DNA from 3 places in the Plantibacter sp. VKM Ac-2885 genome. Region 2 is predicted to be linked to each of the others. Evidence: predicted binding sites of a transcription regulator. Region 2 holds the regulator's gene; each other region holds the start of a gene.
The links. The regulator HrcA, encoded in region 2, represses chaperone genes, less so after heat shock. The targets are predictions, from matches to a motif close to TTNGCACTCGNNNNNNNCGAGTGCNAA.
Positions count from the first base shown of each region.

Region 1: the regulator HrcA is predicted to act here: its motif matches at 8,436-8,462, upstream of groL (chaperonin GroEL).
Region 3: the regulator HrcA is predicted to act here: its motif matches at 5,044-5,070, upstream of groES (co-chaperone GroES).

Region 1 covers NZ_JADKSK010000001.1:1,532,282-1,542,745, forward strand. The annotation lists gene rlmB (23S rRNA (guanosine(2251)-2'-O)-methyltransferase RlmB) at 1-732, shown strand, start outside; gene ITJ66_RS07415 (DUF4032 domain-containing protein) at 829-2,109, opposite strand; gene ITJ66_RS07420 (ABC transporter ATP-binding protein) at 2,214-3,323, opposite strand; gene ITJ66_RS07425 (thioredoxin domain-containing protein) at 3,580-4,548, shown strand; tRNA gene ITJ66_RS07430 (tRNA-Thr) at 4,595-4,670, shown strand; gene ITJ66_RS07435 (DMT family transporter) at 4,731-5,687, shown strand; gene ITJ66_RS07440 (nitroreductase family protein) at 5,722-6,270, opposite strand; gene msrB (peptide-methionine (R)-S-oxide reductase MsrB) at 6,267-6,686, opposite strand; gene ITJ66_RS07450 (DUF3263 domain-containing protein) at 6,910-7,212, shown strand; gene ITJ66_RS07455 (LytR C-terminal domain-containing protein) at 7,234-7,806, shown strand; gene ITJ66_RS07460 (cold-shock protein) at 8,092-8,295, shown strand; gene groL (chaperonin GroEL) at 8,500-10,119, shown strand.
Region 2 covers NZ_JADKSK010000001.1:2,057,305-2,067,768, forward strand. The annotation lists gene ITJ66_RS09905 (ComEC/Rec2 family competence protein) at 1-468, shown strand, start outside; gene holA (DNA polymerase III subunit delta) at 534-1,589, shown strand; gene rpsT (30S ribosomal protein S20) at 1,787-2,047, opposite strand; gene lepA (translation elongation factor 4) at 2,267-4,117, shown strand; gene ITJ66_RS09925 (DUF1990 family protein) at 4,114-4,758, shown strand; gene hemW (radical SAM family heme chaperone HemW) at 4,769-5,995, shown strand; gene ITJ66_RS19790 (DUF4870 domain-containing protein) at 6,065-6,622, opposite strand; gene hrcA (heat-inducible transcriptional repressor HrcA) at 6,839-7,861, shown strand; gene dnaJ (molecular chaperone DnaJ) at 7,916-9,037, shown strand; gene ITJ66_RS09950 (16S rRNA (uracil(1498)-N(3))-methyltransferase) at 9,039-9,776, shown strand; gene ITJ66_RS09955 (HIT domain-containing protein) at 9,827-10,180, shown strand; gene ITJ66_RS09960 (PhoH family protein) at 10,257-10,464, shown strand, end outside.
Region 3 covers NZ_JADKSK010000001.1:1,403,928-1,414,391, reverse strand. The annotation lists gene ITJ66_RS06825 (ABC transporter ATP-binding protein) at 1-301, shown strand, start outside; gene ITJ66_RS06820 (hypothetical protein) at 779-1,723, shown strand; gene ITJ66_RS06815 (ABC transporter substrate-binding protein) at 2,072-3,349, opposite strand; gene rarD (EamA family transporter RarD) at 3,537-4,475, opposite strand; gene groES (co-chaperone GroES) at 4,671-4,967, opposite strand; gene ITJ66_RS06800 (class I SAM-dependent methyltransferase) at 5,126-6,331, shown strand; gene ITJ66_RS06795 (DUF4190 domain-containing protein) at 6,370-7,107, opposite strand; gene tsaD (tRNA (adenosine(37)-N6)-threonylcarbamoyltransferase complex transferase subunit TsaD) at 7,202-8,260, opposite strand; gene rimI (ribosomal protein S18-alanine N-acetyltransferase) at 8,257-8,793, opposite strand; gene tsaB (tRNA (adenosine(37)-N6)-threonylcarbamoyltransferase complex dimerization subunit type 1 TsaB) at 8,790-9,419, opposite strand; gene tsaE (tRNA (adenosine(37)-N6)-threonylcarbamoyltransferase complex ATPase subunit type 1 TsaE) at 9,430-9,930, opposite strand; gene alr (alanine racemase) at 9,927-10,464, opposite strand, start outside.

The DNA.
Region 1 (10,464 bases), 530 kb from region 2:
ACCGGCCGCAACTCCGTCCTCGAAGCGCTCCGCGCGAAGATCCCCGCCACCACGCTGTACGTCGCGACCCGCATCGAGATGGACGACCGGGTGAAGGAGGCGCTCAGCATCGCCACCCGACGCGGGATCCCGGTGCTCGAGGTCATGCGTCCGGAGCTCGACCGCATGGCCGGGTTCGACGGCGTGCACCAGGGCCTCGCCATCAAGGTGCCGCCCTACGAGTACGCGCACCCCATGGAGCTGCTCGACCAGGTCATCTCCCGTGGCGAGAACCCGTTGTTCATCGCCCTCGACGGCATCACCGACCCCCGCAACCTGGGTGCGATCATCCGATCGACCGCAGCCTTCGGCGGTCACGGAGTGATCCTGCCGCAGCGCCGGAGCGTGGGCCTCACCGCCTCCGCGTGGAAGACCTCGGCCGGCGCGGCGGCTCGGACGCCGGTCGCGATGGCCGCCAACCTCACCCAGACGCTCAAGGCGTTCAAGGAGCGCGGCGTCTTCGTGATCGGTCTCGACGGCGACGGCGACGTCTCCCTTCCCGGGCTCGAACTCGCCGACCAGCCGATCCTCGTGGTCGTCGGCAGCGAGGGCAAGGGTCTGTCCCGCCTCGTCACCGAGACCTGCGACGCGGTCGTGTCGATCCCGATCTCGGCCTCGACCGAATCGCTCAACGCCGGGATCGCGGCCAGCGTGACGCTGTACGAGATCGCGCGTCGCCGTAACGCCGAGTAGGCGACCGGCGCTCGCGTCGCACGAACGAGGACAGGCCCTCGGAACGGATCTCCGTTCCGAGGGCCTGTCTGGCGTCAGCCGAGGTGACGGACCCGATCAGACGAGGTCTCGCCAGTCCACTGGTCCGGTCATGGCGGCGGGGATGCTGATCGCCTCGGTCGGTGGCACGATCATGGTCGCCTCGTCGCGGCGGTGCCGCAGGACGGTGTTCACGTAGGAACCGACGGCTTCCGCCAGAGGGATGTCGCGACCCTCGTTCTGCGCGAGGAACCAGCGGTGCTCCAGGAGCTGGTGGAAGATCTCGGCGGGCTCGAGCTTGCCGCGGAGTTCGCGGGGGATCGCCTTCACCACCGGTTCGAACACGCGGATGAGCCACTCGTGCGCCGCCATCTCCTCGTCGAACCCGTCCTTCCCGAACGAGGCCGAGTAGGCGTCGAGGTCGTTGAGCAGCCGCCTCGCCTGGTTCTCGCCCGCGTCGAGCCCGGTGAGCCGCAGGAGGCGGCGCTGGTGATGCCCGGCGTCGACGACCTTCGGCTGGATCCGCACGGTCGAGCCCTCGTCGGTCGTCTTGATCGCGAGTTCTTCGATGTCGAAGCCAAGTTCGTTCAGGCGGTGGACGCGCTCGGTGATGCGCCAGCGCTCGGACGCGTCGAACGACTCGGAGCCCGTGAGCTCCTTCCAGAGGGACCGGTAGGCGGCGACGATGCCGTTACTCACGGTGACGGGGTCGAGTTCGGCGTCGGCTCGTCCGCCGGCCTCGAGATCGAGGAGCTCGCCGGCGATGTTCACCCGGGCGATCTCGAGGTCGTTCTCACGCTGCCCGTTCGACAGCCCGCCCTCGTAGAGCTTGCCCGTCTCGGCGTCGACGAGATAGGCCGCGAAAGCGCCCGCGTCGCGTCGGAAGAGGGTGTTCGACAGCGACACGTCGCCCCAGAAGAAGCCGACGATGTGCAGGCGGACGAGGAGGACGGCGAGCGCGTCGACGAGGCGGGTCGCGGTGTCGGGCCGGAGGGTGCCCTGGAAGAGCGCACGGTAGGGGAGTGAGAACTTCAGGTGCCGCGTCACGAGCACACTCGGCAGCTCGCGGCCCTTGCGGTCGCTCCGGTTCGTGATGACCGCGAGCGGGTCGACGCAGGGGATGTCGAGGCGCTGCAGGGTGCGCAGCATGTCGTACTCACCCTTCGCCATCTCCGCGGTCGTCTCCTTGACGGCGATGACGTAGCCGGACAGGTTCGCGAACCGGACCAGGTGGCGCGAGATGCCCTTCGGGAGCGAGGCGATGGCCTCATTCGGCCAGTTCTCGAGGGGGAGCTCCCAGGGGAGGTCGAGCAGCGCCGGGTCGACGGTGGCAGCGGTGATGTTCAATGCGCCGGACATGGTGCGGAGCGCTCCTCGGGGATCGTCGTGCTGAGACTGGACAAGCGAAAACGACGATGGCCGAGCGATCGGAGACCGACCGCTCGACCATCGTCGGCGGGAAACTAGATCGAGGAGGACACGACCGGCTTGTTGCCCAGACGCTCACCCGATGCCGAGTCGAACGCGTGCACGTGGTGCGGCGTCGGCGCGAGGAACACGGTGTCGCCGATGTGCGCGTGGTTGCGACCGTCGACGCGGGCGACGATGTCGGTGCGCTTGCCGGAGACGTCGGTGTGGCCGTAGAGGTAGCCGTCGGCGCCGAGCTCCTCGACGAGGTCGACGGTCACCTCGATGCCGGAGCCCGAGTTGCTGGACACGGTGATGTCCTCGGGGCGCACGCCGACCGTGACGTTCTTCGACGGAGCGGCATCGGTGATCTCGCGCTCGACCGGGATGATGAATCCGCCGAGCTTGATGCCGCCGTCGGCGATCTCACCCTCGAACAGGTTCATGGCCGGGCTGCCGATGAAGCCGGCGACGAAGACGTTGTTCGGCTTCTCGTAGAGGTCCCGCGGGGTGCCGACCTGCTGCAGGATGCCGTCCTTGAGGACCGCGATGCGGTCGCCCATGGTGAGCGCCTCGGTCTGGTCGTGGGTGACGTAGACGGTGGTGACGCCGAGACGACGCTGCAGCGACGCGATCTGGGTGCGGGTCTGGACGCGGAGCTTGGCATCGAGGTTCGACAGCGGCTCGTCCATGAGGAAGACCTGGGGCTGACGGACGATGGCTCGACCCATCGCGACGCGCTGACGCTGACCACCGGAGAGCGCCTTCGGCTTGCGGGTCAGGTAGTCCTCGAGGTCGAGGAGCTTGGCGGCTTCGAGCACGCGGGTGGCGCGCTCTTCCTTGCCGACACCGGCGATCTTGAGCGCGAAGCCCATGTTCTCGGCGACGGTCATGTGCGGGTAGAGCGCGTAGTTCTGGAACACCATCGCGATGTCGCGGTCCTTCGGCGGCACGTCGGTGACGTCGCGGTCGCCGATGAAGATGTGGCCGTCGTTGACCTCTTCGAGGCCGGCGAGCATGCGGAGGGAGGTTGACTTGCCGCAGCCGGACGGGCCGACGAGGACGAGGAATTCGCCGTCGGCGACCTCGAGGTTCAGCTTGTCGACCGCGGGGCGAGTGCCACCCGGGTAGAAACGGGTTGCGTTGTCGAACGTCACAGACGCCATGGTTGTTCTCCTTCACCGGCAGGTACGTGCCGGACGATCCGTTGTGAATGGACGCGAACCCGTCATCGATGGCCGGTTCGCCGTTCCAGTATGCCACGACCACCTGTGAATGGAAGGTCCAGCGACCAGCGGATCTCTCGGTGGACGCACAGCCGGCTCCCGGCCTGGTTTGGGCCTCTCTCAGGCGGCAGGTCTACGATTACTCTGTTTGGCGCTGCCTCGTCTCCGCAGCGCGAGCCCCCCGAAACGAGGATCAATGTCTGGCGCTGGATCGCAGAACCGACCGACCAAGAACGAACGACGCGACGCGGCACGCGAGAAGGCGCGGGTGCTGCGCGAGCAGCAGAAGCGCCGCGACCGCCGCAACCGGGTGCTGCTTCAGGGCGGCATCGTGCTCGGTGCGCTCGCGATCGTGGCGGTGGTGGCGGTCATCATCGTGACGTCGATCAAGCCCGCCGGACCGGTCCCGACCGCGGCGAAGAACGACGGCTTCACCGTCTCCGCCGGCTTGCAGCTGGTCGGAGCCCCGGCCAGTGCGTCCACGCCGACGCCGAGCGCGACCGATCCGGCCGCCCCCGCGGAGCCCGCCCCGGCTGAGACGCCGGCAGCCACCGAGACCCCCGCCGCCGACGGCGTCGAGATCTCCGTCTACCAGGACTTCCTCTGCCCCTACTGCGGTCAGTTCGAGACCACGAACGCGGAGCAGGTCAAGGGCTGGCTCGAGGCCGGCGCCGCGACGTACACGGTGCACCCCCTCGCAACGCTGAGCAACTTGTCGCTCGGGACGCAGTACTCGCTGCGCGCTTCGAACGCGGCCGCCTGCGTCGCGGAGTACTCGCCGAACGACTTCTTCTCCTTCAACACCGCACTGTTCGAGAACCAGCCCAAGGAGAACACCGAGGGCCTGACCGACGCCGAGCTGAAGTCGATCGCCAAGGGAGTCATCTCCGGCGGCGAGAAGAAGATCAACGCCTGCATCGACGACGGCACCTACAAGTCGTGGGTGAAGGACTCGACCGACCGTGCGCGCAGCGGCCCGCTGCCCGGCACCGACGTCGCCAAGGTCGAGGGGACGCCGACCATCCTGGTGAACGGCAAGCAGTACACGGGTTCGCTCACCGATGCCGAGCAGTTCGCGGCCTTCGTCCTCGCCGTCTCAAGCGAGAGCTACTCCACCGGAACGCCGACGCCGGGTGCCAGCGAGTCGCCCGTGACCAACGGCTGATCCGCCGTCATCGTAGGATGGACGGGACCGGGGCCAGCCCCTGTCGGCCGACGTGGCGCAATTGGTAGCGCAACGCTCTTGTAAAGCGTAGGTTACGGGTTCAAGTCCCGTCGTCGGCTCCAGCCGAGAACCGCCCGCTCAGCCTGCTGAGTGGGCGGTTCCTCATTGGAAGGAACCCTCCCGTGACCCGTGTCCCAGCGCCGCTCGCGCTCCTCATCGCCGTCGTCAGCGGTGCCTTCATCGCGGTGCAGGCCCGGTTGAACGGCGAGCTCGGCGCGCGACTCGGCGATGGGTTCACCGCAGCTGCGATCTCGTTCGGCGGCGGGTTGATCATCCTCACCGTCGGACTGGCGCTGTCCCGTACCGGTCGTCGCGGTCTCTCCACGGTGGCCGGTGCCGTCCGACGCAGGGAGATGCCCTGGTGGACGGTGCTCGGTGGGTGTGCCGGCGCGTTCCTCGTGCTCTCGCAGGGGCTCACCGCCGCCACGCTCGGCGTCGCCCTCTTCACGGTCGCGGTCGTCGCCGGCCAGACGGCGAGCGGACTCGTGCTCGACCGGATCGGTTTCGGCCCGGGAGGTGTCGTCGGGTTCAGCGTCCAGCGCGTCCTCGGGGCGGTCGTCGCCCTCGTCGCAGTCGGCGTCGCGGTCTCGGGCGAGCTCGGCGGGAGCATCCCACTCGGACTGCTCGTCCTCCCGCTCCTCGCCGGCATCGGGATCGGCTGGCAGCAGGCGGTCAACGGACGGGTCAAGATGCGGGCGCAGAGCACGCTCGCCGCCACGTTCATCAACTTCATCGTGGGAACGGTCGTGCTGGTCATCGCCGCCGTGCTCCACGCGGTCATCGTGGCGCCGCCCGGACCGCTCCCGGGGGAGTGGTGGCTCTACCTCGGCGGCCCGATCGGATGCGTGTTCATCGCCGTGGCGGCGTTCCTCGTGCAGCACACGGGCGTGCTCATCCTCGGCCTCGGCACGGTGGCCGGTCAGACCCTGAGTGCGCTCGCCCTCGACGTGCTCCTGCCCACCGACGACGGCGGCGTGCATGTCGCGACGGTCATCGGGACACTCCTCGCGTTCGCCGCCGTGGCGATCGCATCGGCGCGGTTCAGGCGTCGTCCCACGGCATCGTCAACCGCCGACTGAGTCGAGCCGTCGGATGCCGTGAGCGACTCCGTCCTCAGGGCATGGAGCTGAGGTGCGCCTTCGCGTTGATCGTCTTGCGGCGCCCTGTGCGAGCGTTACCCGGCTTCCCTCCGACGTACAACCAGCCGAGGAGCTCCTCGCCCTTCTTCAGACCGTGTGCCTTCCGGACCGCTTTGGCGCGAGTGGCGCCGCCCGTGCGCCAGAACACGCCCCACCCGGCGTCGTCGAGCAGGAGGCTGACCATGTGGGCCACTCCGGCCGCGACCGCCTCCTGCTCCCAGGCGGGCACCTTCGACTTCTTCACGCTGACGACGACCGCGAGCAACAGGGGCGCGCGGAGCGGCTTCGTCGAGGGCTTCGAGTCGCCCTCCGCCTTCGCGAGCGCCCGGCCGAGCTTCACCCGGTCGTCGCCGCGGAGGGTGATGACCCGCCACGGACGCAGGGCACTGTGGTCGGCCACTCGACCGGCCGCCCCGAGGACCTCGAGGAGTTCCGCGTCACTCGGAGCGACGTCGGTGACCTTGGACCACGAACGGCGCCCGGCGACGGCGGCGAGGACTGGACGCTCGACCGGTTCGGTCACTCCGTCGGCTCGGCGGTGTCGGCCGCGGCGAAGTTGAGCGCGATCGAGTTCATGCAGTAGCGGTCGCCGGTGGGCGTCCCGAAGCCGTCGTCGAACACGTGGCCGAGGTGCGAGCCGCAGTTGGCGCACCGGACCTCGGTACGCACCATGCCGAGGGTGCGGTCCTCGATGAGCTGCACCGCCTCGGGGTTCACGGACTCGTAGAAGCTCGGCCATCCACAGCCGGAATCGAACTTGGTACCACTCTTGAAGAGTTCGGCGTTGCAGGCGGCACAGGTGTAGAGGCCCGCGCGCGACTCGTCGAGGAGCTCACCGGTCCAGGCCCGCTCGGTCGCCGCTCCGCGGAGGACCTGATACTGCTCCGGCGTGAGTTCCTCGCGCCACTGCTCATCGGTCTTCGACACGTCGTACGTCATGCTGCTCCATTCGTCTCGGTCATCCTACGTGCGGGGCTGCCTCGTGCATGCGGCTCCCGACGTATTCCATAACACTGCACCGAGCCTGATCCTTCCCGGTGAACGTCGGCCCTCGCCGGGGTGGATGCGGCCCGGCGGGCATCGGCTGAATAGACTTGGACGACGGCGGACCGGAGCATGACTCCACGGTCGCCGCATCGGCACCGATCGGCAGGAGATGAGCATGCAGCCAGCGTCGCGCACGCCTGCCGATGACGACGCGTCGACGCCGACGGGAGGCCTCGACCAGCGCGAGCTCGAGATCCTCGAGTTCGAGTCCCACTGGATGCAGCACGTCGGGGCCAAGGAGGCCGCCATCCGCGACCGCTTCGCCCTGTCCCCGGCCCGGTACTATCAACTGCTCGGCGCGCTCATCGACTCGCCGTCCGCCCTCGCCCACGACCCCATGCTGATCAAGCGGCTGCAGCGCACCCGCGACGCCCGACTCTCGGCGCGAGGAGCCTCGGCTCCCCGCACCGACGGCTGAGCAGCTCTCGGAGACCACACCATGGCTGAATCCTTCCCGCCCGACCGCTTCGACGAGGTCCCCGACCTCAAGCGCGTCGGCGCGCACCGTGCCCCTGCTCCCAAGGGACGCGGCTGGATCGCCTTCCTCGTCGCCGTGGTCGCCACGCTCGTACTCGTGGGGGTCGGCACCTTCGCCCTGTTCGGGTTGAACGACCGGATCGACTTCTTCGGCGGCTCGCAGAGCCCGAGCGCCACGCCCACGCCGACCCCCACCCCGACCGAGGCTGCCCCCGTCGTCGACCCCGCGGCCAGCATCCTCGTCCTGAACGGCACACCCACCGCCGGCCTCGCCGCATCGGCGGCGGCAGCGATCGCGGCTGCCGGCTTCACGCAGCAGATCGGGACGAGCGACGCCAGCACGGAGGACGTCACGACGAGCGGCGTCTACTACCAGGATCCGTCGCAGGAGGGCGTCGCCCGCGCCATCGCGAACGCGCTCGGCGGCATCCCGATCCAGATCACGGACACGTACGCGATCCCCGTCGAGGAGGGCGAGGCGCCGGTCCTCCGCATCGTCGTCGTGGTCGGCGCGGACTACCAGCCTGCCGCCTGAGCGCGGCTGGAGCGGGTCGATCGCTCGGGTCGCCGGCACGCCGTGTTTCCGGAGTGTTTCCTCCATGTTGAGTTGTCGTATCACTCCGCCCCGTTTGTCGATTTCGGGGTGAATCCGCGCGGTGCTCCGGATTAGTATCTGGAACTGGCCGCTCATCCCGTCCCGTCTCGACTCGCCCCCGGGTCCACTTCGGCGCAGGGTGGTCACCGGGGTCCCGATCCCGGATGGCAGGTCCGGGTTCGGCAACAGTCGATGCCTGCGAGCACGCAGCAATGGGAGTATGAAATGGCGAACGGAACCGTCAAGTGGTTCAACGCTGAGAAGGGCTTCGGCTTCATCACGGTCGACGACGGTGGACAGGATGTCTTCGTCCACTACTCGGCGATCGACATGAGCGGCTACAAGTCCTTGGAAGAGGGCCAGGCGGTCGTCTTCGAGGTCGGCACTGGAGCAAAGGGGCCTCAGGCCGAGGGTGTGCGCCTGGCGTAGCCGCTGATCAGGTACGCGATTCCTGCGACGCCGTCCACTTCGGTGGGCGGCGTCGTTCGTCGTTCCGGGGCTGTTCCCGGGAGTTCGCTCAGGGCGCCGGTGCTCACTTGCACTCCCACCCCCTGAGTGCCAGAATCGACTTAGCACTCGTACTCATTGAGTGCTAACAACGTTCATGACGTCCGGGAGGGACGAAAAACACACATGGCTAAGATCATTGCTTTCGACGAGGAGGCCCGTCGCGGCCTCGAGCGTGGACTGAACATTCTTGCTGACACGGTCAAGGTCACCCTTGGGCCGCGCGGTCGCAACGTTGTCCTCGAGAAGAAGTGGGGCGCCCCCACGATCACCAACGACGGCGTGTCCATCGCCAAGGAGATCGAACTCGACGACCCGTACGAGAAGATCGGCGCGGAGCTCGTCAAGGAGGTCGCCAAGAAGACCGACGACGTCGCCGGCGACGGCACCACCACGGCGACCGTGCTGGCACAGGCGCTCGTCCGCGAGGGCCTCCGCAACGTCGCCGCAGGCGCCGACCCCATCAGCCTCAAGCGCGGCATCGAGAAGGCCGTCGAGGCCGTCACGGTCGAGCTCATCGCCAACGCCAAGGAGGTGGAGACCAAGGAGGAGATCGCTGCGACCGCTTCCATCTCCGCCGGCGACACCACCATCGGCGAGATCATCGCCGAGGCGATCGACAAGGTCGGCAAGGAGGGTGTCGTCACCGTCGAGGAGTCGAACACCTTCGGCACCGAGCTCGAGCTCACCGAGGGCATGCGCTTCGACAAGGGCTACCTGTCGCAGTACTTCGTGACCGACCCCGACCGCCAGGAAGCGGTGTTCGAGGACCCCTACATCCTCATCGCCAACCAGAAGATCTCCGCGATCAAGGACCTCCTGCCGATCGTCGACCAGGTCATCCAGTCGGGCAAGCAGCTCCTCATCATCGCTGAGGACGTCGACGGCGAAGCTCTCGCGACGCTCGTCGTCAACAAGATCCGTGGCATCTTCAAGTCCGTCGCCGTCAAGGCTCCGGGCTTCGGCGACCGCCGCAAGGCTCAGCTGCAGGACATCGCCATCCTCACCGGTGGCCAGGTCATCTCCGAGGAGGTCGGCCTCAAGCTCGAGACCGTCACACTCGACCTGCTCGGCCGTGCCCGCAAGGTCGTCATCACCAAGGATGAGACCACCATCGTCGAGGGTGCCGGCGACGCCGACGCCATCGCCGGTCGTGTCTCGCAGATCCGCAAGGAGATCGACAACACCGACAGCGACTACGACCGCGAGAAGCTCCAGGAGCGTCTCGCCAAGCTCGCGGGCGGTGTGGCGGTCATCAAGGCCGGTGCAGCGACCGAGGTCGAGCTCAAGGAGCGGAAGCACCGCATCGAGGACGCTGTTCGCAACGCGAAGGCTGCCGTCGAAGAGGGCATCGTCGCCGGTGGTGGCGTCGCCCTGATCCAGGCCGGCAAGACCGCGTTCGAGAAGCTCGAGCTCGTCGGTGACGAGGCGACCGGTGCGAACATCGTCAAGGTCGCCATCGACGCTCCGCTCAAGCAGATCGCGCTCAACGCGGGCCTCGAGCCCGGCGTCGTCGCCGACAAGGTCCGCAACCTGCCCGTCGGACACGGCCTCAACGCCGCGACCGGAGAGTACGTCGACATGCTCGCTGCCGGCATCAACGACCCGGTGAAGGTCACGCGCTCCGCGCTGCTCAACGCAGCATCGATCGCCGGTCTGTTCCTCACCACCGAGGCCGTCGTCGCCGACAAGCCGGAGAAGAACCCGGCTCCGGCCGGCGACCCGACCGGTGGCATGGACTTCTAAGTCCGACAGCAACACCTGCGCAGGGCGTCTCCTTCGGGAGGCGCCCTGCGTCGTTTCGCCTGCATCGCTGTGGGAGGGGGGGGGAGGTGGCTCTGGAGCGTGTATGTGCCTCGCGGCATGTTCGGACGAAACGTTGTGAAGCCGTGACTGGACGCCCGCAGGACGGGGCCAGTGCGTCTTTCAGCCCGAACCATGACACGACTCGCTCTCGCCGGAACGTTCTGACTGGCCGAGTACGTGTGCCGAAGTCGTATCCGCCGAAACGCTCGAGTCCACCCTTGATCTCACTTCGCCCAGCTGGGAACCGGGCTTCAGCTATCGGTCCAGCAACGTCTCCTACGGTGC
Region 2 (10,464 bases):
CAGGCCGGCGCCGGGGACCAGGGGGTGCTGGGGGATCCGGAGAGCGCGGCGCCGTGGCGCGTCCTGTGGCCGGACCCCGCGGCAGGTGGCGTCGAACCGGGGAACGACTCGAGCGTGGTGGTCCGGTTCGACCTCCTCGCCGCATCGGTGCTGCTGCTCGGCGACCTCGGTGAGGAAGCACAGGACCGGCTGCTCGGACGGCACGCGCTCGGGGACGCGGTCGACATCGTCAAGGTGTCGCATCACGGTTCCGCCGATCAGAGCGACCGCCTGGCGCGCCGGGTGGGCGCGACGGTGGCGCTCGTCTCCGTCGGGGCCGACAACGGCTACGGGCATCCGACGCGCTCAGCGCTCGAGCTCTACGAGGCCACCGGGGCCGAGGTCCTCCGCACGGACGAGTCTGGGACCATCGTCCTCGGCCCGGACGACGGCGGCGGGTTCCGCGTGTGGTCGGAGCGCGGCGGGTGAGCCGCCGACCGCCCCGCTTGGCGTCGGCGGTCGCCGGTAGACTCGGACGGTCGAGAGGAGCCGCTGTGGCTGCACCACGTTCCGCCGGTCGCGGCAAGGCCAAGACGGCGGCCAAAGCCTCGGCGGCGATCCCGCAGCTCGGCTGGTCGGAGATCCGCCCGGCGCCGATCGTGTTGGTGACCGGCACGGAGTCCTTCCTCGCCGACCGGGCGATCCGCCGGCTGCGCGACTTCCTCGTCTCCGAAGACCCCTCGCTCGAGGTCAACGACGTCGCCGCCGACAGCTACGCCCCTGGGGAGCTGCTCACGGTCGCGAGCCCGTCGCTCTTCGGTGAGCCCCGGCTCGTCCGCGTCAGCCAGGTCGAGAAGTGTTCCGACCAGTTCCTCTCCGAAGCCATCCGGTATCTCGAAGCACCGCCGGAGGGCGCCTACCTCGTGCTGCGGCACAACGGAGGCGTGCGCGGCAAGAAGCTGCTCGACGCCATCCGCTCAGGCACCGGTGGCGGTGTCGAGATCGTCTGCACCGAACTCAAGCGGGACAGCGACAAGGCCGACTTCGCCGCGGCGGAGTTCAAGACGGCGGGTCGTCGCATCACGCCCCAGGCGCTCCGTGCACTCGTCGGCGCCTTCTCCGACGACCTCGCCGAGCTCGCTGCCGCGTGCAGTCAGCTCATGGCCGACGCCTCCGAGGAGATCACCGAGCAGACGGTCAACAAGTACTACGGCGGTCGTCTCGAGACGAGCGCGTTCGACGTCGCCGACGCCGCGATCGCCGGACGACACGGGGAAGCACTGCTCGCCCTGCGGCAGGCGCTCGACTCGGGTGCCGACCCCGTGCCGATCGTCGCCGCGTTCGCGATGAAGATCCGGACGATGGCCAAGGTGTCGTCGGCACGCGGCGGGTCCGGGCAGATCGCGCAGCAGTTCGGCCTCGCGCCATGGCAGGTCGACCGCGCCCGTCGGGACCTGTCCGGCTGGACGGACGCCGGTATCGGCCGCGTGGTGCAGATGCTCGCCGAGACCGACGCCGGCGTGAAAGGCGCGAGCCGCGACCCGGTGTTCGCACTCGAACGGCTCGTCGGCGTCATCGCGGCACGCGGGGTCGATCTGTCGGAGCGGTAGCCCGCCGAGCGGGCCGTGGTGGCGGGCGGGATGCCCTTCGACAAGCTCAGGGACCGGTTGTGTGCTCAGGGACCGGTTGTGTGCTCAGGGACCGATTGTGTGCTCAGGGACCGGTGTGCTCCGGGACCGGTGTGCTCCGGGAACGCGAAAGGCCCCGCACGTTCCGAGGAACGCCGGGGCCTTGCAGCTGGTGTCGCTTAGAGCGCGTTGACCTGCTTGGCGATGGCCGACTTGCGGTTCGCTGCCTGGTTCTCGTGGATGACGCCCTTGCTCACGGCCTTGTCGAGCTTCTTCGAGGCGAGCTTGAGAGCGGACTCAGCCTGAGCCTTGTCGCCGGCGACGACGGCCTCACGGGTTGCGCGGATGGCGGTCTTCAGCTGGCTCTTGACGGCCTTGTTGCGCTCGTTGGCCTTCTTGTTGGTGCCGATGCGCTTGATCTGCGACTTGATGTTTGCCACGTTGGGTCAACTTTCGGTTCGAGGAAATGATGTTCGGTGCCGTCGGACGGAAGAGGGCGTCTTCAAGCGAGTTCTCGTGTGGTCTCAACTCACACGCAAGCCAACAGGCAACATTACCAGTCGGGCTGAGTTCTGGCAATCCAGGGTACCGCAGCATGGGTGCTCCCCGCCGTGGGACAATGAGGGTTGCCCGATTCCACCCCTGACCCCGAGGAACGCGTGAGCCCCCAAGCAGTGAAGGCCCTCGAGCCGGCATCGACCGACCCGGCGTTCATCCGGAACTTCTGCATCATCGCCCACATCGACCACGGCAAGTCGACCCTGGCGGACCGCATGTTGCAGATCACCGGCGTCGTCTCGGACCGCGACATGCGGGCGCAGTACCTCGACCGCATGGACATCGAGCGCGAGCGCGGCATCACCATCAAGAGCCAGGCCGTGCGCATGCCGTGGTCGCTCAACGGTGAGACCTTCGCGCTCAACATGATCGACACCCCCGGGCACGTCGACTTCACCTACGAGGTCTCGCGGTCGCTCGCCGCCTGCGAGGGCGCGATCCTCCTCGTCGACGCCGCACAGGGCATCGAGGCGCAGACACTCGCGAACCTCTACCTCGCCCTCGAGAACGACCTCGAGATCATCCCGGTGCTCAACAAGATCGACCTCCCGGCGGCAGACCCCGACAAGTACGCGAAGGAGCTCGCGAGCCTCATCGGCGGCAAGCCCGAAGACGTCCTACGGGTGTCCGGCAAGACCGGTATGGGTGTCGAGGAACTCCTCGACCGCGTCGTCGGCCGCATCCCGAACCCGGTGGGCGACCCGGACGCACCCACGCGTGCCATGATCTTCGACTCCGTCTACGACACCTACCGTGGCGTCGTCACCTACGTCCGCATGATCGACGGCCAGCTGAGTCCGCGTGAGCGCATCCAGATGATGTCGACGCGCGCGGTGCACGACCTCCTCGAGATCGGCGTCAGCTCGCCGGAGCCGACGCCCACGAAGGGCCTCGGCGTCGGTGAGGTGGGCTACCTCATCACGGGCGTGAAGGACGTCCGGCAGTCGAAGGTCGGCGACACCGTCACGACCGCGGTGAAGCCGGCGACCGACGCCCTCCCGGGCTACACCGACCCGAAGCCGATGGTCTTCTCCGGTCTGTATCCGATCGACGGCAGCGACTACCCGATCCTCCGCGACGCGCTCGACAAGCTGAAGCTCTCCGACGCCTCGCTCAACTACGAGCCGGAGACCTCCGTCGCCCTCGGTTTCGGCTTCCGCGTCGGCTTCCTCGGCCTGCTCCACCTCGAGATCGTGACCGAGCGGTTGCAGCGCGAGTTCGACCTCGACCTCATCGCCACGGCACCGTCGGTCACCTACGAGGTGAAGACGGAGGACAAGCAGGTGGTCACCGTCACGAACCCGAGCGAGTTCCCCTCCGGCAAGATCCTCGAGGTGTCTGAGCCGATGGTCAAGGTGGGCATCCTCGCCCCCAAGGACTATGTCGGCACCATTATGGAACTCTGCCAGAGTCGTCGAGGTGCGCTGCTCGGCATGGAGTACCTCGGCGAGGACCGCGTCGAACTGCGGTACACGATGCCGCTCGGTGAGATCGTGTTCGACTTCTTCGACCACCTGAAGAGCCGCACGCAGGGGTACGCATCGCTCGACTACGAGCCCTCCGGTCAGCAGGCCGCCGACCTCGTGAAGGTCGACATCCTGCTGCAGGGCGACCAGGTCGACGCGTTCAGCGCCATCGTCCACCGCGAGAAGGCGTACGCCTACGGTGTGCTCATGACCGAGCGCCTGAAGAAGCTCATCCCGCGCCAGCAGTTCGAGGTGCCGATCCAGGCCGCCATCGGTGCGCGGATCATCGCCCGCGAGTCGGTCCGTGCCATGCGCAAGGACGTCCTGGCCAAGTGCTACGGCGGTGACATCACCCGCAAGCGCAAGCTCCTCGAGAAGCAGAAGGAGGGCAAGAAGCGGATGAAGATGGTCGGCAAGGTCGAGGTGCCTCAGGAGGCGTTCATCGCAGCGCTCTCAGGGGACGTGGAGACGAAGGACAAGAAGTGAACGCACGACGCAGTTCGTTCGAGGATGAGGCGGTCGACTACGCGGCCGTCGGCGCCACCCAGCGGACCGACCTCATGCAGTACCCGCCGGAGGGCTACGTGCCGTCGGAGGACGAGTTCCGCCTCGGGAGCGGTGAGGAGCGGTTCGCCCTCGCGAGCAGCGCCCTCCTCACCTGGGGACTGCACCGCTCGAGCGGCGTGGAGATCTCCGAGGTGCACCCCGGCACGGGCGTGCAGTACGGCGGTATCGCCTTCGCCGAGGACGGGACGCCGCTGGAACCCATCGAGACGCACCAAGAACAGCGCTTCGCCGAGGACGGCACGCCGTTCATCACGCCGGGCACGACGGTCGTCTTCGCCGGCACCGTCGGCGGGGAACCGCTCGTCGGGCCGCATCGCGTCATCTCCGTCACCGAGGAGCCGGGTCACGTGAGTCTGGCCATCGGCACGATGGAGGGCGATCCGGAGAGCGGTGAGCAGTCCTTCACGATCGAGCAGCGCGAGGACGACTCCGTCTGGATCGTCGTGCGCTCGTTCTTCCGCCCGACGAAGGGTGCCGCGAAGCTCGTCGGCTCCAAGCGCCGCCGCAAGACCATGAACGACGCCTACCTCCGCGCGCTCCTGCCGTCGCGCGGCGTCTGAGCGACGGACCGTGCCGAGCGCCCTTCCACTCGCCGATCCGGCCCCGTCCGACGGACTCCTCCCGGCGACGGCGGCCGTCGGTGCCAACGAGCGCAATTTCGGGGTCTACCTGCACGTGCCGTTCTGCCGGGTCAGGTGCGGCTACTGCGATTTCAACACCTACACGGCGACCGAGCTCCGTGGCGCGAAGCAGTCGGACTACGCCGACGAGGCGGTCGCAGAACTCCGCTTCGGCAAGTCCGTCCTGGCGTCGTCGACCGTCCCCGACCGACCGGTCTCGACCGTGTTCTTCGGTGGAGGTACACCGACGCTCCTCCCCGCTGACGACCTGGTCCGGATGCTCCGTGGCGTGACGGACAACTTCGACCTCGCTCCCGGCGCCGAGGTGACGACCGAGGCGAACCCCGACTCCGTCGACGCCGCCTACCTCCGCACGCTCGCCGAAGCCGGATTCACCCGGGTGTCCTTCGGGATGCAGTCCGCGGTGCCGAGTGTGCTCGCCACCCTCGAGCGCACGCACGATCCGGCTCGGGTGCCGCTCGTCGTGCAGTGGGCTCGCGAGGCCGGCCTCGGCGTCAGCCTGGACCTCATCTACGGGACGCCGGGGGAGACCCTGGCCGACTGGCGCGTCTCACTCGAGACGGCGATCGCCTGCGCTCCGGACCACGTGTCGGCTTATTCGCTCATCGTCGAACCCGGGACGAAACTCGCGCGCCAGATCCGCTCGGGCGTGGTGGGGACCCCCGACGAGGACCTGCAGGCCGACATGTACGAGCTCGCCGACGACCTGCTCACCGAGGCCGGCTACGGCTGGTACGAGGTCAGCAACTGGGCGACGGACGACACGCACCGTTCCCGACACAACCTCTCCTACTGGACCGGCGAGGACTGGTGGGGTGTCGGCCCGGGCTCGCACAGTCACGTCGGCGGGGTGCGCTGGTGGAACGTCAAGCACCCGGCGGCGTACGCCCAGCGGATCGCGGCGGGGGAGTCGCCGGCCGCCGGCCGGGAGACCCTGGACGACGAGACCCGGGAACTCGAACGCATCCTGCTGCTCACTCGCACACGGGACGGCATCCCGATCCGGACGCTCGCCCCCGAGGCTCGCACGGCCGTCGCCGGGCTCATCGCCGAGGAACTGGTCGACGCACGGCAGGCCCTCCTCGGACGGCTGGAGCTCACGCGCCGCGGACGGCTCCTCGCCGACGCGGTCGTCCGCCGTCTGGTCGGCGACTGACCCTGCCCGAGGCGCAGAACAGCCCCGCCCGGCGGACCGGACGGGGCTGTTCTCGTGCGACTCGACGGATCAGGCCTTGATGAACTGGATCGTGAGCGGGTAGTTGTACAGCTCGCCCTTGTTCGCCTTGATCGCGGCGATGATGCTGAATACGATCACGACGACGTACACGGCGATGATGATGAACAGACCCACGACGACGATCGTCAGGATCGAGCCGACCACGAGCGCGATCAGCATCGTCAGCTGGAAGTTCAGCGCGGTGAGCGTGTGCGCCTTGATGAACGGGCCGCGGTCCTTGAGGACCAGGTAGCCGATCAGCGGCGGGATGAATCCGAAGAAGATCCCACCGATGTGGATGAGCGTCGACCAGAGCTTCTCATCCGACGGGCTCATGGGCTGAGCGGCGGCGTAGGGCTGCTGGTACTGCGGGGCGCCTGCGGGCGGCGGCGGGTAGGAGCCGGCAGCGGGCGGCGGCGGCGCGTAGCCACCGGCGGGCGGGGGCGGGTAGGCGCCTGCGGGCGGCTGCTGCGGAGCTGCGGGAGGGGGCGTCGCGCCGTCTCCTGCAGGCGGAACCGACCCGCCCTTCGCTGGGTCGACGGGCGGCTGAGCGTTCGGATCGGACATCTTCGCACCTTTCACGGAGAGTGATATTCAATTGGTCCAGCTGAGCGTATCGCACCAGGTGTTGCTCATCAGGGACCCACGCCTGCGGCCAACGGTATTCCCGCGGCACGGGGCCGCGCAAGGGACGGCTGCGCGGAGGCCGCGATATGATTGGCAGTCAGGGTCTTCGAGTGCTGATGGTCGGTGCTCCGGGGTGGATGACGGGAGGAGATCGAGATGGTGTCGGATCGCGGTCTCGAAGTGCTCCGCGTCATCGTGCAGGACTACGTCGCCTCGCGTGAGCCCGTCGGTTCCAAGACGATCGTCGACCGCCACTCCTTCGGGGTCTCCGCAGCCACCATCCGCAACGACATGGCGCAGCTCGAGGACGAAGAGCTCATCGCCGCTCCCCACACCTCCTCCGGCCGGGTGCCGACCGACAAGGGCTACCGGATGTTCGTCGACCACCTGGCCGACCGCCGTCCGCTGAACAACGCGCAACGGACGGCGATCGAGACCTTCCTCGGCGCGTCCGGCGACCTCGATGAGGTCCTGCACCGCACGGTTCGGCTGCTCTCACAGTTGACGAACCAGGTCGCGCTCGTCCAGTACCCGATGTTCTCCCGGGCACGCGTCCGGCATCTCGAGTTGGTGAGCGTCACCCCGAACCGTGTGCTCGCGGTCATCATCCTCGACAACGGCCGCGTCGAGCAGCGGCTCATCGAGACGGAGAGCCCGGTCGACGACGACCTCATCTCGCGGCTCCGCTCGCTGTGCAACGAGGCGGTCGCGGGCCGTCCACTCCTCGACGCCCACGACGCGATCGGCGACGTCCCCGCCGACATCGCCGACCTCGACCGCGCGGCGGCCGTCCGCATCGTCGACGCGGTGCGCGAGCAGCTGTCGGCGCAGCGCCAGGACCGCCTCGTCATGGCCGGCGCCGCCAACCTCGCCCGCACCGAGGACGACTTCCCCGGCAGCATCTATCCGGTCCTGGACGCCATCGAGCAGCAGGTCGTGCTGCTTCGGCTCTTCGGTGAGATGGAGTCCGAGCGCGACAGCGTGGTCGCCAGCATCGGGCGGGAGAACGCGTCGTTCGGCCTCGAGACCACGAGTGTCCTCGCCGGGAACTACCGTTCCTCTGGTGGCGAAATCGCCCGGCTCGGCGTCCTCGGCCCCACGAGAATGGACTACGCGAGCAACATGGCTGCGGTCCGCGCCGTCGCCAGGTACCTCTCGCGCATCCTCGACGCCGAGTGACGCATCCTCGTCGCGTCCCCCAACACCTTCCGCACCTCGAACGAAAGGCCCTCAGTGGCTGACTACCCCGACCACTACGCAGCACTCGGTGTCGCCAAGGAGGCGACGCCCGAAGAGATCAAGAAGGCGTACCGCCGCCTCGCACGCGAACTGCACCCCGACGTGAACCCGGGTTCCGACGCCTCGGAGCGGTTCAAGGAGGTCACGCACGCCTACGACGTGTTGAGCGACCCCAAGCAGCGCCAGCAGTACGACCTCGGTCCGCAGGCTGGTGGGTTCGGTGGTGGCGACGCCGGGTTCGGCGGCTTCGGCGACATCTTCGACACCTTCTTCGGCGGGGGTGGACAGCAGCGCGGACCCAAGTCCCGCCGCGCACGCGGCGAGGACGCCCTGTTGCGCGTCGAGCTCGACCTCGACGAGGTCATCTTCGGCACCCACCGCGACCTCGAGGTCGACACCGCCGTGCTCTGCAGCACCTGCAACGGCTCCTGCTGCCAGCCCGGTACTTCACCGGTGACCTGCGACATCTGTCACGGCACCGGCTCCATCCAGCGGGCCGTCCGCTCGCTGCTCGGCAACGTCATGACGTCGGCACCCTGCGGCACCTGCCGCGGCTACGGCACGATCATCGCGACGCCGTGCGTCACCTGCCAGGGTCAGGGTCGGCTCCGTGCCCGCCGCACCGTGTCGGTCGACATCCCGGCCGGCGTCGACACCGGTCTGCGTCTGCAGATGCCGGGGAGTGGCGAGGTCGGCCCGGCCGGCGGCCCGAACGGCGACCTGTACCTCGAGATGAAGGTCAAGCACCACGACGTCTTCAGCCGCGACGGCGACGACCTGCTGTGCACGCTCGAAGTCCCGATGACCGACGCCATCCTCGGCCGCCAGGTCACCGTCCACGCGCTCGACGGCGACGTCGAGGTCGAGCTGCGGCCGGGCGTGCAGAGCTCGGAGGTCATCACGGTCAAGGACCGCGGAGTCACGCGCCTTCGCGGGAACAGCCGGGGCGACCTCAAGATCGGCGTCCAGGTCGTCACCCCGACGAAGCTCGACCACCGCGAACGCGAGCTGATCAAGAGCTTCGCCTCGGGACGACGCCAGGGTGCTCCGGCGCTCGCGCAGTTCCAGCAGGGTCTGTTCGCGAAGATCCGCGACCGCTTCCACGGCGTCGGTTGAGATGAGTTCGCTGTACCTCCGCGAGGATCTCGAATCGACCGGTGTCGGCGACTCGGTGATCCTCCGCGGTCCCGAGGCGAAGCACGCCGTCGCCGTGAGTCGGCTGCGGGTCGGCGAGACGACGTCGATCGGCAACGGCCGGGGCCTGATCGCGACCGGACCGGTCGTGCGCAGCGAGCCGGGCGAGTTGGAGATCCGCGTCGAGTCGGTCGTGGTGCATCCGGAGAACCGTCCCGGGCTCGTCCTCGTGCAGGCGCTGGCCAAGGGTGATCGCGACGAACTCGCCATCCAGGCGGCGACCGAGCTGGGTGTCGACCGGATCGTCCCGTGGGGCGCCGAGCGCAGCATCTCGAGATGGCAGGGCGACAAAGCGGTCAAGGGCCGTGCGCGCTGGCAGCTCATCGTGCGGGAGGCGTCGAAGCAGTCGATCCGTGCCCGGGTGCCCGAGGTGGCCGAGGTCGTCGACACCCGCGGACTCGCGTCGATCGTCGCCGGCCGGACTGTCCTCGTGCTCGAACCCAGTGCGGCACTCGCGCTCTCGGAGCTCGACCCGTCGGCGCTGCTCGCCGAGGAGCTCGTGCTCGTCGTCGGTCCGGAGGGCGGCATCTCGCCGGCGGAGCGCGAGCGGCTCGAAGCGGCCGGCGCGATCGAGGTCCGGATCGGCTCGGGCGTCCTGCGCACCTCGACGGCAGGGCCTGCGGCGATCGCCGCGCTCAACGTGCTGCTCGGTCGGTGGTGACGATCCACCAGCCCGCGCATGAGGCCGCCACGAACCTTAGACTGGTGGACATGAGTGAAGCATCGTCGGTATTCAGCCGCATCGTGTCGGGGGAGATCCCGACGACCCTCCTCGCCGAGACCGATCGGGTGATCGCGTTCGCCGACATCGCACCGCAGGCGCCCGTGCACCTCCTCGTCGTCCCGAAGACCGCCGAGTACCGCGACGTCGTGGAGTTGGCCGCTGGCGACCCCTCCTTGCTCGCTGAGATGGTCGAGGTGGCGTCGTCGCTTGCGAAGGAGCACACGGGTGGCGAGTTCCGACTCGTCTTCAACACCGGTGAGTCCGCCGGCCAGACGGTCTTCCACGTGCACGCGCATGTCCTCGGCGGCTCTCTGCAGGAGGGCACCCTTGGCGGAGCCTGAGTCCTCGAACCCGGACCGCCCCGCTGCGGCGCGGACGGAGGAGGTCGAGCACGTCCTCCTGGTGGACGGGCTCGCCATGGTCCGTCTCCTCGGCCCACAGGACCGACTCCTGACGACCGTCGAGCGCGAACACCCCGGTGTCTCGGTGCACGTGCGCGGCAATGAGATCACCATCACCGGCCCGGCGCCGCAGGCCGACGCCGCCAGACGACTCGTAGAGGAACTCATCACCATGGTCCGAGAAGGACACGACCCGGGGCCGGCGGAGGTCAGCACCTCCGCCC
Region 3 (10,464 bases), 650 kb from region 2:
GATGGTCGCGATGTCGCGGGCCCTCATGATGGATCCGCATGTGCTGCTCCTCGACGAGCCGTCCGCGGGGCTGTCACCGGTCCGACAGGACGATGCGTTCATCCGCGTCTCGGACATCAACAAGGCCGGCGTCACCACGATCATGGTCGAGCAGAACGCACGCCGCTGTCTGCAGATCTGCGACCGTGGCTACGTGCTCGACCAGGGTCGTGACGCCTACACCGGGACGGGCCGCGAGCTCCTCTCGGATGACAAGGTGATCGGCCTCTACCTGGGCACGCTCGGCCAGGACGAGGACTGATCAGGGCGATCCCCACTCGCGGGTCGGCGGGTACTTCGGTACCCTCGAACATGCTCGTCCCGGCCACGTGCCGAGCGACGGGCCAGAAGCCACCGGATCCCGACCGGTGATCGAACCACAACTCCTCCCTCCCCCGAGGGGCACCGTCGTACCAAGACGGCCTCCTGAGACGGGGACGGAGGAGTTGTGCATTCCCCCTCCCCCTTTCGCCAGCGCGGTGCGCTGACGCGAGCGCGGTCCTGGCGCGTGAGCGCGGGTCTCCGGAGGTGCGCGCTCACGCGCTGGACCCGCGCTCACGCCGAGTCATCACCACTGCGGCACAGCGACCCGCGCTGAGGCCGACGACCCGCGCTGGCGTCAGCGCACCGCGCTGGGTACTACTCCACCCTCGCTCCACCGCAGGCTGGATGGGAGCAGTTCTCCACATCGCTTCCACGACACGAGGTGCCGGCGGACGCGAACGGGCACGGTGAGGCGATGGAATCCTTCGATCTCAACCTGCTCCTCCGCCCGAACGGACTCCTCCTCGTCCGCGACGCACGTCGGGTCGGTGCCGAGCGCCTGGTGAGCGCCGCCCACCGCGACGGCGACCTGGTGCGTCTTCGGAAGGGCATCTACGTCCCTGAACCGATATGGAGTTCCCTGTCCCCCGATGACCGCTACCGTGTCCGGATCGATGCGGCGGCCGTCGCGCTCCGCAAGGACGCTCTGTTCAGCCACTACTCGGCAGCGCGGTTGTGGGGACTCCCGATCGTGGGCCCGTGGCCTCCCGAGGTGCACACGCTGACGAGCGGTGATCGCGGAGGGCGTTCGGCACCCGGCATCATCCGTCACACGACGCAGGGCTCCGTCGCCCGACGGATGCGGTACGGGCTCGCGGTCACGGACCCGGCTCGGACCGTCGTCGATCTCGCTCGGATCGCCCGCCTCGAGGACGCCGTCGCCGTCGCCGACGCTGCCCTCCGGCTCAAGCTCACCGACGAGACGGCGCTCCGCTCGCTCGCACGAGACCTGCCGGGCCGTCGGGGAGGACGGCAGGTGCGCTTTGCGATCGAATTCGCGGACCCCCTCGCCGCGAACGGTGGCGAATCGAAGATGCGGGTCGTGATCGCGCAGCTCGGTTTCGCCCTGCCGGTGCTGCAGCAGGCCTTCTCCGACGCGGACGGACCAGTCGGCGTGGTCGATGCGGTCTGGCCGGACGAGCGCATCATCCTCGAACTCGACGGCCGGCAGAAGTATGTGCGGGAGGATTTCACGCAAGGACGGGACGTGGCCGACATCGTCCTGGCGGAGAAGCATCGGGAGGACCGGCTGCGCGCGCTCGGCTACACCGTCGTCCGCGCCACCTGGGAGGACCTCGTCCATCCGAGCCGGCTCGCCGCGAAACTCGAGCGCGCGGGACTGCAACGCGCGTTCCGTTGACTGACCCGGGCGCCCAACTGGTCGCTGTCGGCGCGGTGCGCCGATGTGACCGCACCGCACCCTCCGTCAGCGCGGTGCGCTAGCAGGAGCCCCTTACGTCGCCAGCGCGGTGCGTCGGCGTGAGCGCGCCCCGCTGTGCCGCCTGGGCTCGGAATCGGCGTGAGCGCGCCGCAGGCGCGTGAGCGCGGGTCTCTGGAGACCCGCGCTCACGCGCTGGACCCGCGCTCGCGTCAGCGCACCGCGCTGGCGCCACACACGGCACACCACACGCGGGGCAGCGGGCAGAGATAGGGCCGGACACGACGAAGGCCCCGGATCACTCCGGGGCCTCGTCAGTCGCGAGGGCGACTAGTTGGTGCGGGTGTACTTGTTGTCGTCACCGTACTGGTAGATACCGATGGTCGCCTCGGTCGGGTCACCGTTCTCGTCGAACGTGATCGGACCGGAGTTGCCGTCGTAGTCGATCTTCTTGCCGTCGGCGATGGCCTTCGCACCCTCTTCGAAGGTGGTCACCTTCTCGCCCTTGTCCTTACCACCGGACACGGACTGGAGCTCGGCCGCCATGTCGGCACCCTCGGTCGAACCGGCCTGCAGCGCCGCGAGGGCGAGCAGGATGACGGCGTCGTAGGATTCAGCCGCGTAGCTGTAGTCCTTGAGCGGCTCGCCACCCTCGTCCTTCACGAACGCCTGGAGGCGGTCGGTGAAGTCACCGAGCTTCGCGGTGTCGAGACCGGGCAGCGTGCCCTTGGCGCCCGTCAGGGTGCCCGGAGCGAAGTCCGCGCTGTAGTCGGCGAGGTTGCCGTCGACGAAGTAGAGCTTGTCCGACGGGAAGCCGGCGAGACCGGGGACGATCGTCTTGGTCTCCTCGAACGCGATGATCGCGATCGCGTCGGGGTTCTCCGCCTTGACCGCGCTGATCTGCGCGTCGAACGAGGTGTCACCGGTGTTGTACGACTGCTCGGCGACCACTTCACCGCCGGCACTCTCGAACGCCTCCTTGGTGAACTTCGCGAGGCCGGTGCCGTACGAGTCGTTCAGGTAGATGATGCCGAGGGTGGCGTTGCCGTCCTCCGCGATCAGGTTCCCGAGGACCTCGCCCTGCAGCACGTCGGACGGCGCCGTCCGCCAGTAGAGACCGTTGTCGTCCCACGTCGTGAAGTCCGCGGAGGTGTTCGCCGGGGAGAACTGGATGACGCCTGCGCCGGTGACTTCGTCGATGAAGAGCTTCGACACACCCGAGGACGCTGCACCGATGATGGCCGTGACGCCCTCGGAGAGCAGACGGGGGACCTCGGTCGCGTACGCCTTGTTGTCGGAGTCACCCGAGTCGCCGAGCGTCAGGTCGATCTTGATGCCGAGGTCGGCGTCGTTGACCTCCTTGACCGCGAGACCGACACCGGCCTCCTCGGGCGGGCCGAGGAACGCGAGGTTACCGGTCTGCGGCAACGCCGTGCCGAGCTTCAGGGTCAGGTCGCCAGCAGGCTTGCTGCTGCTGCCGCTGTCGCCGCTACCACTCGAGGCGCAACCGCTCAAGACCAGCGCGCTGGCTCCGATCAGTGCGATACCACCGAGAACGATGGAACGTGGGCGGGAGCGAGCGGCCGTGGCCTTCGAAAAGACGCTCATGGTACTCCTTGCTTGTCAGAAGAGTGGCAGCTCCAGGGGCTGCCGTTGAGTCAAGTTATCCGCTGCACGTGCGCTGGACAATGTCGTTGACGTTACAAGCGTGTAACACGACCAAATCGTTACCTCAGGAGGGCCTGTTTCGCGCTTTTCCTGCAGTGGTCGCGCGATCAGCGCTGGAATCCGCTGTTCAGACCCGCGTGGAGCGGCGCCGTTCGGCCCCGGCGGCCCGACGACCCCGCGTTGAGGCGACGAGCATGTCGACGGTGAGGATCGCGAGCGCCAGCCACACGAGACCGAAGCCCAACCAGCGCTCCGGCGGCATCGCCTCGTGCAGGACGGCGACACCGACGACGAACTGGATGATCGGTGCGAAGTACTGGATGAAACCCATCCAGGTGAGCGGGAGGCGGCGGGCAGCCGCCGCGAACAGCAGGAGCGGGACGGCGGTGATGACGCCGGCGCCGACGAGCAGCAGGGCGTGCCCGACACCCGCGGTGCCGATGGTCAGCCCACCGGTCACGCCGACCGCGATGAGCTGGGCGATCGCGACCGGCATCAGCCACACGGTCTCGAGCGTCAACCCGGACACGGCGTCGACCGAGCCGCCCACGAGTTTCTTGATGTAGCCGTAGAGGCCGAACGAGAAGGCCAGGATGAGGGCGATCCACGGGACGCTGCCGTGCCCGATCGCGAGGACGAGGACCGCGATCACGCTCACGACCACCGCGGCCCACTGGGCCGGACGCAACCGCTCGCGGAGGAAGAAGACGCCGAGGAAGACGGTCACGATCGGGTTGATGAAGTACCCGAGCGATGCCTCGACCACCTGGCCGTTGAGCGCACCGTAGACGTAGGTCTGCCAGTTGACGTAGATGAGCGCTCCGGCGAGACCCATCGTCAGGACGATGCGGCGCTGGCGGAGGATGCCGAACAGTCGACGCCAGGAACGGGTCGCCAGGATGAGGACGGCGCAGAAGACGAGGGAGAAGAGGATCCGCCACGCCACGACCTCGAAGGCGCCGGCCGGTGCGAGGGCGATGAAGTAGAGCGGGAGCGCTCCCCAGAGGCAGTAGGCGGCGACCGCCGAGAGCAGTCCGGACCGGCTCCCCTGCTGGGGTACGGCCACACTCGCACGTCGGTCGTCTCCCCCGTCGACGGTGACGGGGTGGATGTCGACGTCGGCTGGATCGCTGGGGTTCTGCACTGGTCCAGGCTAGACCCGCGACTCCCCGCGACACCCTCCGGAAACGGACACAGCCCGAACGGCGAATGCCATTCGGGCTGTTGAGCGGCCTGGGCCGCCGGATCCGTGCGCTGGTGACTAGCGGACGACGACTGCGAGGACGTCGCGCGCGGACAGGACGAGGTAGTCCTCACCGGCGTACTTGACCTCGGTGCCACCGTACTTGGAGTAGATCACCTTGTCGCCGACGGCGACGTCGAGCGGGACGCGGTTGCCGTTGTCGTCGATGCGACCGGGTCCGACCGCCACGACCTCGCCCTCCTGGGGCTTCTCCTTGGCGGTGTCGGGGATGACCAGACCGGAAGCGGTGGTCTGCTCTGCCTCGACCTGCTTGATGACGATGCGATCCTCGAGCGGCTTGATGGAGACCGACACGGTTGACCTCTTTCTTGAAACGAAGACGTGGTTAGCACTCACACTGCGAGAGTGCTGATTCCAGTGTAGGCATCTTCTGGCACTCATGCAATGCGAGTGCCAATCAGCGGCTGCTACCGTTGCCGGATGCATCCAGCTCTGCCCGAGGCCCGCTGACCATGGACCGTTCGGAACTCGTCGAACTCCTCACTGCCGACGGCCTCAGGCTCCTCGACTCCCTGCCGCCCTACCCGACGAAGGACGAGGCCGTCCGCCTGGTCGGGCGCCTGCGCAAGGAGGGCCACTCCCCCGAGCTGGTCGCGGCGGTCCTCACGCAGTCGCGGCTCAGGCAGAAGGCCGTCGGCAAGTTCGGTCCGTTCGCCGGCCGCATGCTGTTCACCGAGGCCGGGCTCGAACAGGCCACGCGCCTTCCCGTCGCCGCGCTGCACGCCGGGCGATTCGCCCGGGCCGGCCTCACGCGCATCGCCGACCTCGGCAGCGGCATCGGCGCCGACTCGATGGCCATGGCCTCGCTCGACCTGGAGGTCACGGCGGTCGACATCGACGAGGTCACCGCGGCCATCGCCAGCTACAACCTCGCTCCGTTCCCCACGGCGACCGTGCGGAACGCCGCCGCCGAGGACGTCTCCCTCGACGACTTCGACGCGGTCTGGTTCGATCCCGCGCGGCGCACCGCAGGACACGTCGACACCGCGCGGCTGTCGAGTGCCGCCGACTACACCCCGTCCCTCGATCTGGTCTTCGGTGCGGCGACCCGCCTTCCCACAGGCGTCAAGCTCGGGCCCGGATTCGACCGTTCCCTCATCCCCGACGACGCCGAGGCGCAGTGGGTGTCGGTCGACGGACAGCTCGTCGAGATGGCGCTCTGGTTCGGCCCGCTGGCCCGTCCGGATGTCCGACGGTCCGCGCTCCTCCTCGCGGACGGCGTCCACCACGAGTTGCACGCCGAGGCCGACGCCGACGACGCCCCAGTGCGGGAGCTCGGCGACTACGTGCACGAACCCGACGGATCCGTGATCCGGGCCCGACTCATCGGCGACCTCGCCATCCGGTTGGAGGCCGGCATGCTCGGCCAGGGCATCGCCTACCTGACCTCCGACACCGCGACGAGCTCGCCGTTCGCCACGACCTTCCGAGTCCTCGAACGGCTGCCGATGGACGAGAAGGTCCTCAAGCGCACCATGCGTGATCGCGGGATCGGCGTCCTCGAGATCAAGAAACGCGGCGTCGACGTCGACCCCGCGGCGTTCCGGAAGCGTCTCGCACTCAAGGGCGACGGCTCGGCCACGATCATCCTCACGAGGATCGCCGGCAAACACAGTGCGCTGCTCGTCGAACGGGTGACGCCGGCCGCCGACGCCTGACCCGACGGCGTCCGCCGGGCCGCAGCGCCTGTGGAGGATCAGGTCGAGACGTAGCCGATGATCACGACGACACTGTAGACGAGCCAGCCGACCGAGCAGGCGAGGCCGACGAACCCGGTCACGAGGCCGGTGAGGGCGCGACCTCGGCCCTGCGGCTCGCGGCGCCTGGCTCCGAACCCGAGCACGATCGCGGCGATCGACAGGGGGAAGCCCCAACCGACGAAGACCGACACGACGAGCCCGACGACACCGGTGATGAGCGACCAGGTGCTCCGCGAGGTCCCGGTCGACGCGGCAGGGGTCTGCGTCTGCGACTGCTGGTACGCGGCGTAGCCACCCTGGCTCGGCGCTTGGTAGACCGCCGTCGGCACCGTCTGGAGATAGGTCGCGTGATCGCCCTGCCAACCCGCCGGAGGCGCCGAGGGGGACGCCCCCTGCTGGGCAGGGTGCGTCGGCGGCGTGACGGGCGCGCCGGCGCCGCGCTGCCAGTCCGTGGGTGGCGGGGAGGCCTGACCCTGAGGCTGGTGCGGCTGCTGCTGGCCGTAGGGCTGAGGCTGGTACGGCTGCTGCTGGCCCTGCGGCGCGACGCCGGCCTGCTGGGAGGGCTGTGGCGGCTGGTACGGCGACCAGGGCTGCTGGGCCTGGGGCTGGGGCTGCTGCCCCCACGGCTGCTGCGGCTGCCCGTTCGGCTGCTCGGCTTGCGGCGGGCGCGACTGCCCGTCCACCGCACCGTCCTGGTGCTGAGGTCGTCCGTCGGGGTGCTCGTGCTGATCCATCGCCGCTCCTTCGATCCGTGACCGGGTACCGGCCCATCCTATGCGCCGAGGTCTGCGCACCCGGTCGACGGCCGCGAGACGGCTCGTCGAGCGGTCAGTGCACCTGGATCTCGGTGACCGGCAGGGTCGAGTCCGCGCCGAAGTCGAGCGACGACGGCTCGTGTCCGGCGGAGATGAGCTGCGCGGCGAGCGCGGCGATCATCGCACCGTTGTCCGTGCACAGCTGCAACGGCGGGATGCGGAGTTCGATCCCGGCCGAGGCGGTGCGTTCGGCCGCCACCTCGCGGAGCCGCGCGTTCGCGATGACGCCGCCCCCCAGCAGCAGGCGGGGCACGCCGAGCTCGGTGCACGCCTTGACCGCCTTCGAGACGAGCACGTCGACGACGGCCTCGCGGAAGCTGGCGGCGACATCCGCGACGGGGACCGGCTCCCCGGCATCCTGCTTCGCCTCGACCCAGCGTGCCACGGCCGTCTTCAGGCCGGAGAAGGAGAAGTCGTAGCGATGCCGCTCCATGTCCTTCGGCAGGCTGAGTCCGCGGGGGAACCGGATCGCCTTCGGGTCGCCGCCGACGGCCGCCCGGTCGATCTGCGGCCCGCCCGGGTACGGCAGACCCAGGATGCGCGCGACCTTGTCGAAGGCCTCGCCCGCCGCGTCGTCGATGGTCTCCCCGAGGAGTTCGACGTCCGACACGAGGTCCCGCACGAGGAGCAGGGAGGTATGCCCGCCGGACACGAGCAGGGCGATCGTCGGGTACTCGATCGTCCCGTCTTCGGAGTCGAGGACGTCCGCGCCGACGTGCCCGACGAGGTGGTTCACGGCGTACAGCGGTTTGCCCAGGGACACGGCGAGCGCCTTCGCTGCACCGACGCCGACCATGAGTGCGCCGGACAGGCCGGGGCCACTGGTCACCGCGACGGCGTCGAGGTCGGCCAGGGCGATGCCGGCCTCGGCGAGCGCCGCCGCGAGCGTCGGCTCGAGGGCCTCGAGGTGGGCGCGAGCGGCGACCTCCGGGACGACGCCGCCGTACCGTGCGTGCTCGTCCATGCTCGAGGCGATGGTGTTCGCCAGCAGGTGGTGTCCGCGGACGATGCCGATCCCGGTCTCGTCGCAGCTCGTCTCGATGCCGAGGACGAGCGGTTCTGCACGGTTCACGCGATGCTCCCGGGGTGCTGGTCGGTCTGGTCGAGCGGGGACTGGCCGTGGGCGGGCATGGGCGGCCTCGGCTGGACCGTGAGTCGCATGACGATGGCGTCGACGTCGTCCGGCTGGTAGTAGCCGGGGCGGACGCCGAGTTCCTCGAAGCCGAGACTCCGGTACAGCGTGATCGCCACGGGGTTGTCGGCCCTGACTTCGAGGAAGACCTGGGTGACGTCCTGCTGCCGGGCCTGATCGATGAGCGCCTGCATGAGGAGTCGTCCGAGCCCTCGTCCTCTAGCGTGCTCGGCGACGGCGATGGTCTGGATGTCGGCGTCGTCGGACCGGGACGGTGCGAAGAGACCGCCGTAGCCCGCGAGTGTCGCGTCGTCGGCGTCGACCTCCGTCGCGACGAGATAGTACCCGTGCGGCGACGACAGTTCGGCGCGCATCATGTCCGCCGACCAGGCGTCATTCACGAAGACGGTGTGCTCGAGCTCCATGATCGCGTCGAGGTCGGCGACACCGGCGCGGCGTAGCGACCAGCTCACGCCGTCACCCGCTTGGCGCCCGCGGACATCGTGACGTCGGGTGAGCGGAGGTACAACGGCTCCTCCCCCGCGAATCCGCCATCGGTGGCGAGGAGTGCGGCGGCGACCTGTCCCAATGCCCCGGCGGGGACGACCAGCGCGTCGAGGCGCACGGACTCGGAGGTCGGGAGGTCGTCGGGTTTCGCGAGGGCAGGCCCCTGGACGCGGACCGGGAGGCCGGCTGCGTCGAGTCCGGCGTAGCTCGTCCAGTAGCGTTCGCGACGGCGGGCGTCGGTGACGACGAGGAGCGTGGCGTCGGGTGCGGCGGAACCGGAACGGTAGGCGTCGAGCGCGATCGCATCGTGGCTCACCACGGGGTGCACCGGGAGGCCTGCGCCGATCCCGAAGCTGCGGGCCGCGGCGATCCCGATCCGGAGTCCGGTGAACGGCCCTGGTCCCATACCCGCGACCAGCCCGGTGAGCGCGGCGACCTCGATCCCGGCGTCGTCGAGGCATCCGGCGATGAGCGTCCCGATGACCTCGGCGTGCCGCATCGGGTCGTCGGAGGACCGTTCGGCCAGCACCTCGCCACCCAGGGTGACGACGGCGACGCTCGAACCCGCGGATGTATCGATCGCCAACAGCACGTCGTCCAGCCTACCCGGCGTCGATGGCGGGGTGCCGCGAGAGCGTGAGGGTCCGGCGCTCGATCGGCTCCTCGCCGGCGTCGTCCGTGGCGGGCTCGTCGCCGGCTCCGGTCGGACGTTCGATGACGAGCTCGAACCAGGTGGGGACCACGCCGTCGAGCAATCCGGCTCCCCACTCCACGACGACGACGGACCGGGCGAAGTCGATGTCGAGGTCGTCGAGTTCGAGCGCCGAGCCGAGCCGGTAGGCGTCCACGTGGACGAGCGGCGGACCGCCGACGAGGCTCGGGTGCGTCCTGGCGAGCACGAAGGTGGGGCTGGTGACGGGGCCGCGGACCCCGAGGCCCTCGCCGATCCCTCGCGTGAGGGTCGTCTTGCCTGCTCCGAGCGGCCCGGTCAGGACCAGGAGCTGCCCTGCACGAAGTTCCGTGCCGAGTCGGACGCCGTACGCGTGCATCTCCTCGGGCGTCGCCACCTCGACGGTGCCCGGGGTGAGGACGTGATCGGTCATGACCGCTCCCTGGTCGTCCGGACCACGCGCGGCCCGATGCGGGTGACGAGTTCGTAGTTGATGGTGCCGGCGGCCTCCGCCCACTCCTCGACACGCGGCGCGCCGGACGCCGGATCGCCGAAGAGCACGGCGTCGTCACCCACCGCGACCGCGTCGTCGCCGACGTCGACGACGAACTGGTCCATCGCGATCCGCCCGCACACCCGGTAGCGGCGTCCGTTGATCACGACCGGACCGGCGTTCGAGGCGCTCCGCGGCACACCGTCGGCGTATCCGAGCGGGATGAGGGCGAGCGTCGTCGCCGTGCTGGTCCGGTAGCTGTAGTCGTAGGACACCCCGGCGCCCGGCTCGACCCGACGCACGGCGGCGACCGTCGCCCGGAGGGTCATGACGGGCCGGAGGCCGAAGGCGTCGGCCGAGCGGTCGGCGTCCTCGGTGGGCTCGAAGGGTGACAGGCCGTACACGGCGAGTCCGAGGCGGACGGCGTCGTACCGGAGGGACGGCTCGCCGAGTGCTGCCGCCGACGCGGCGAGG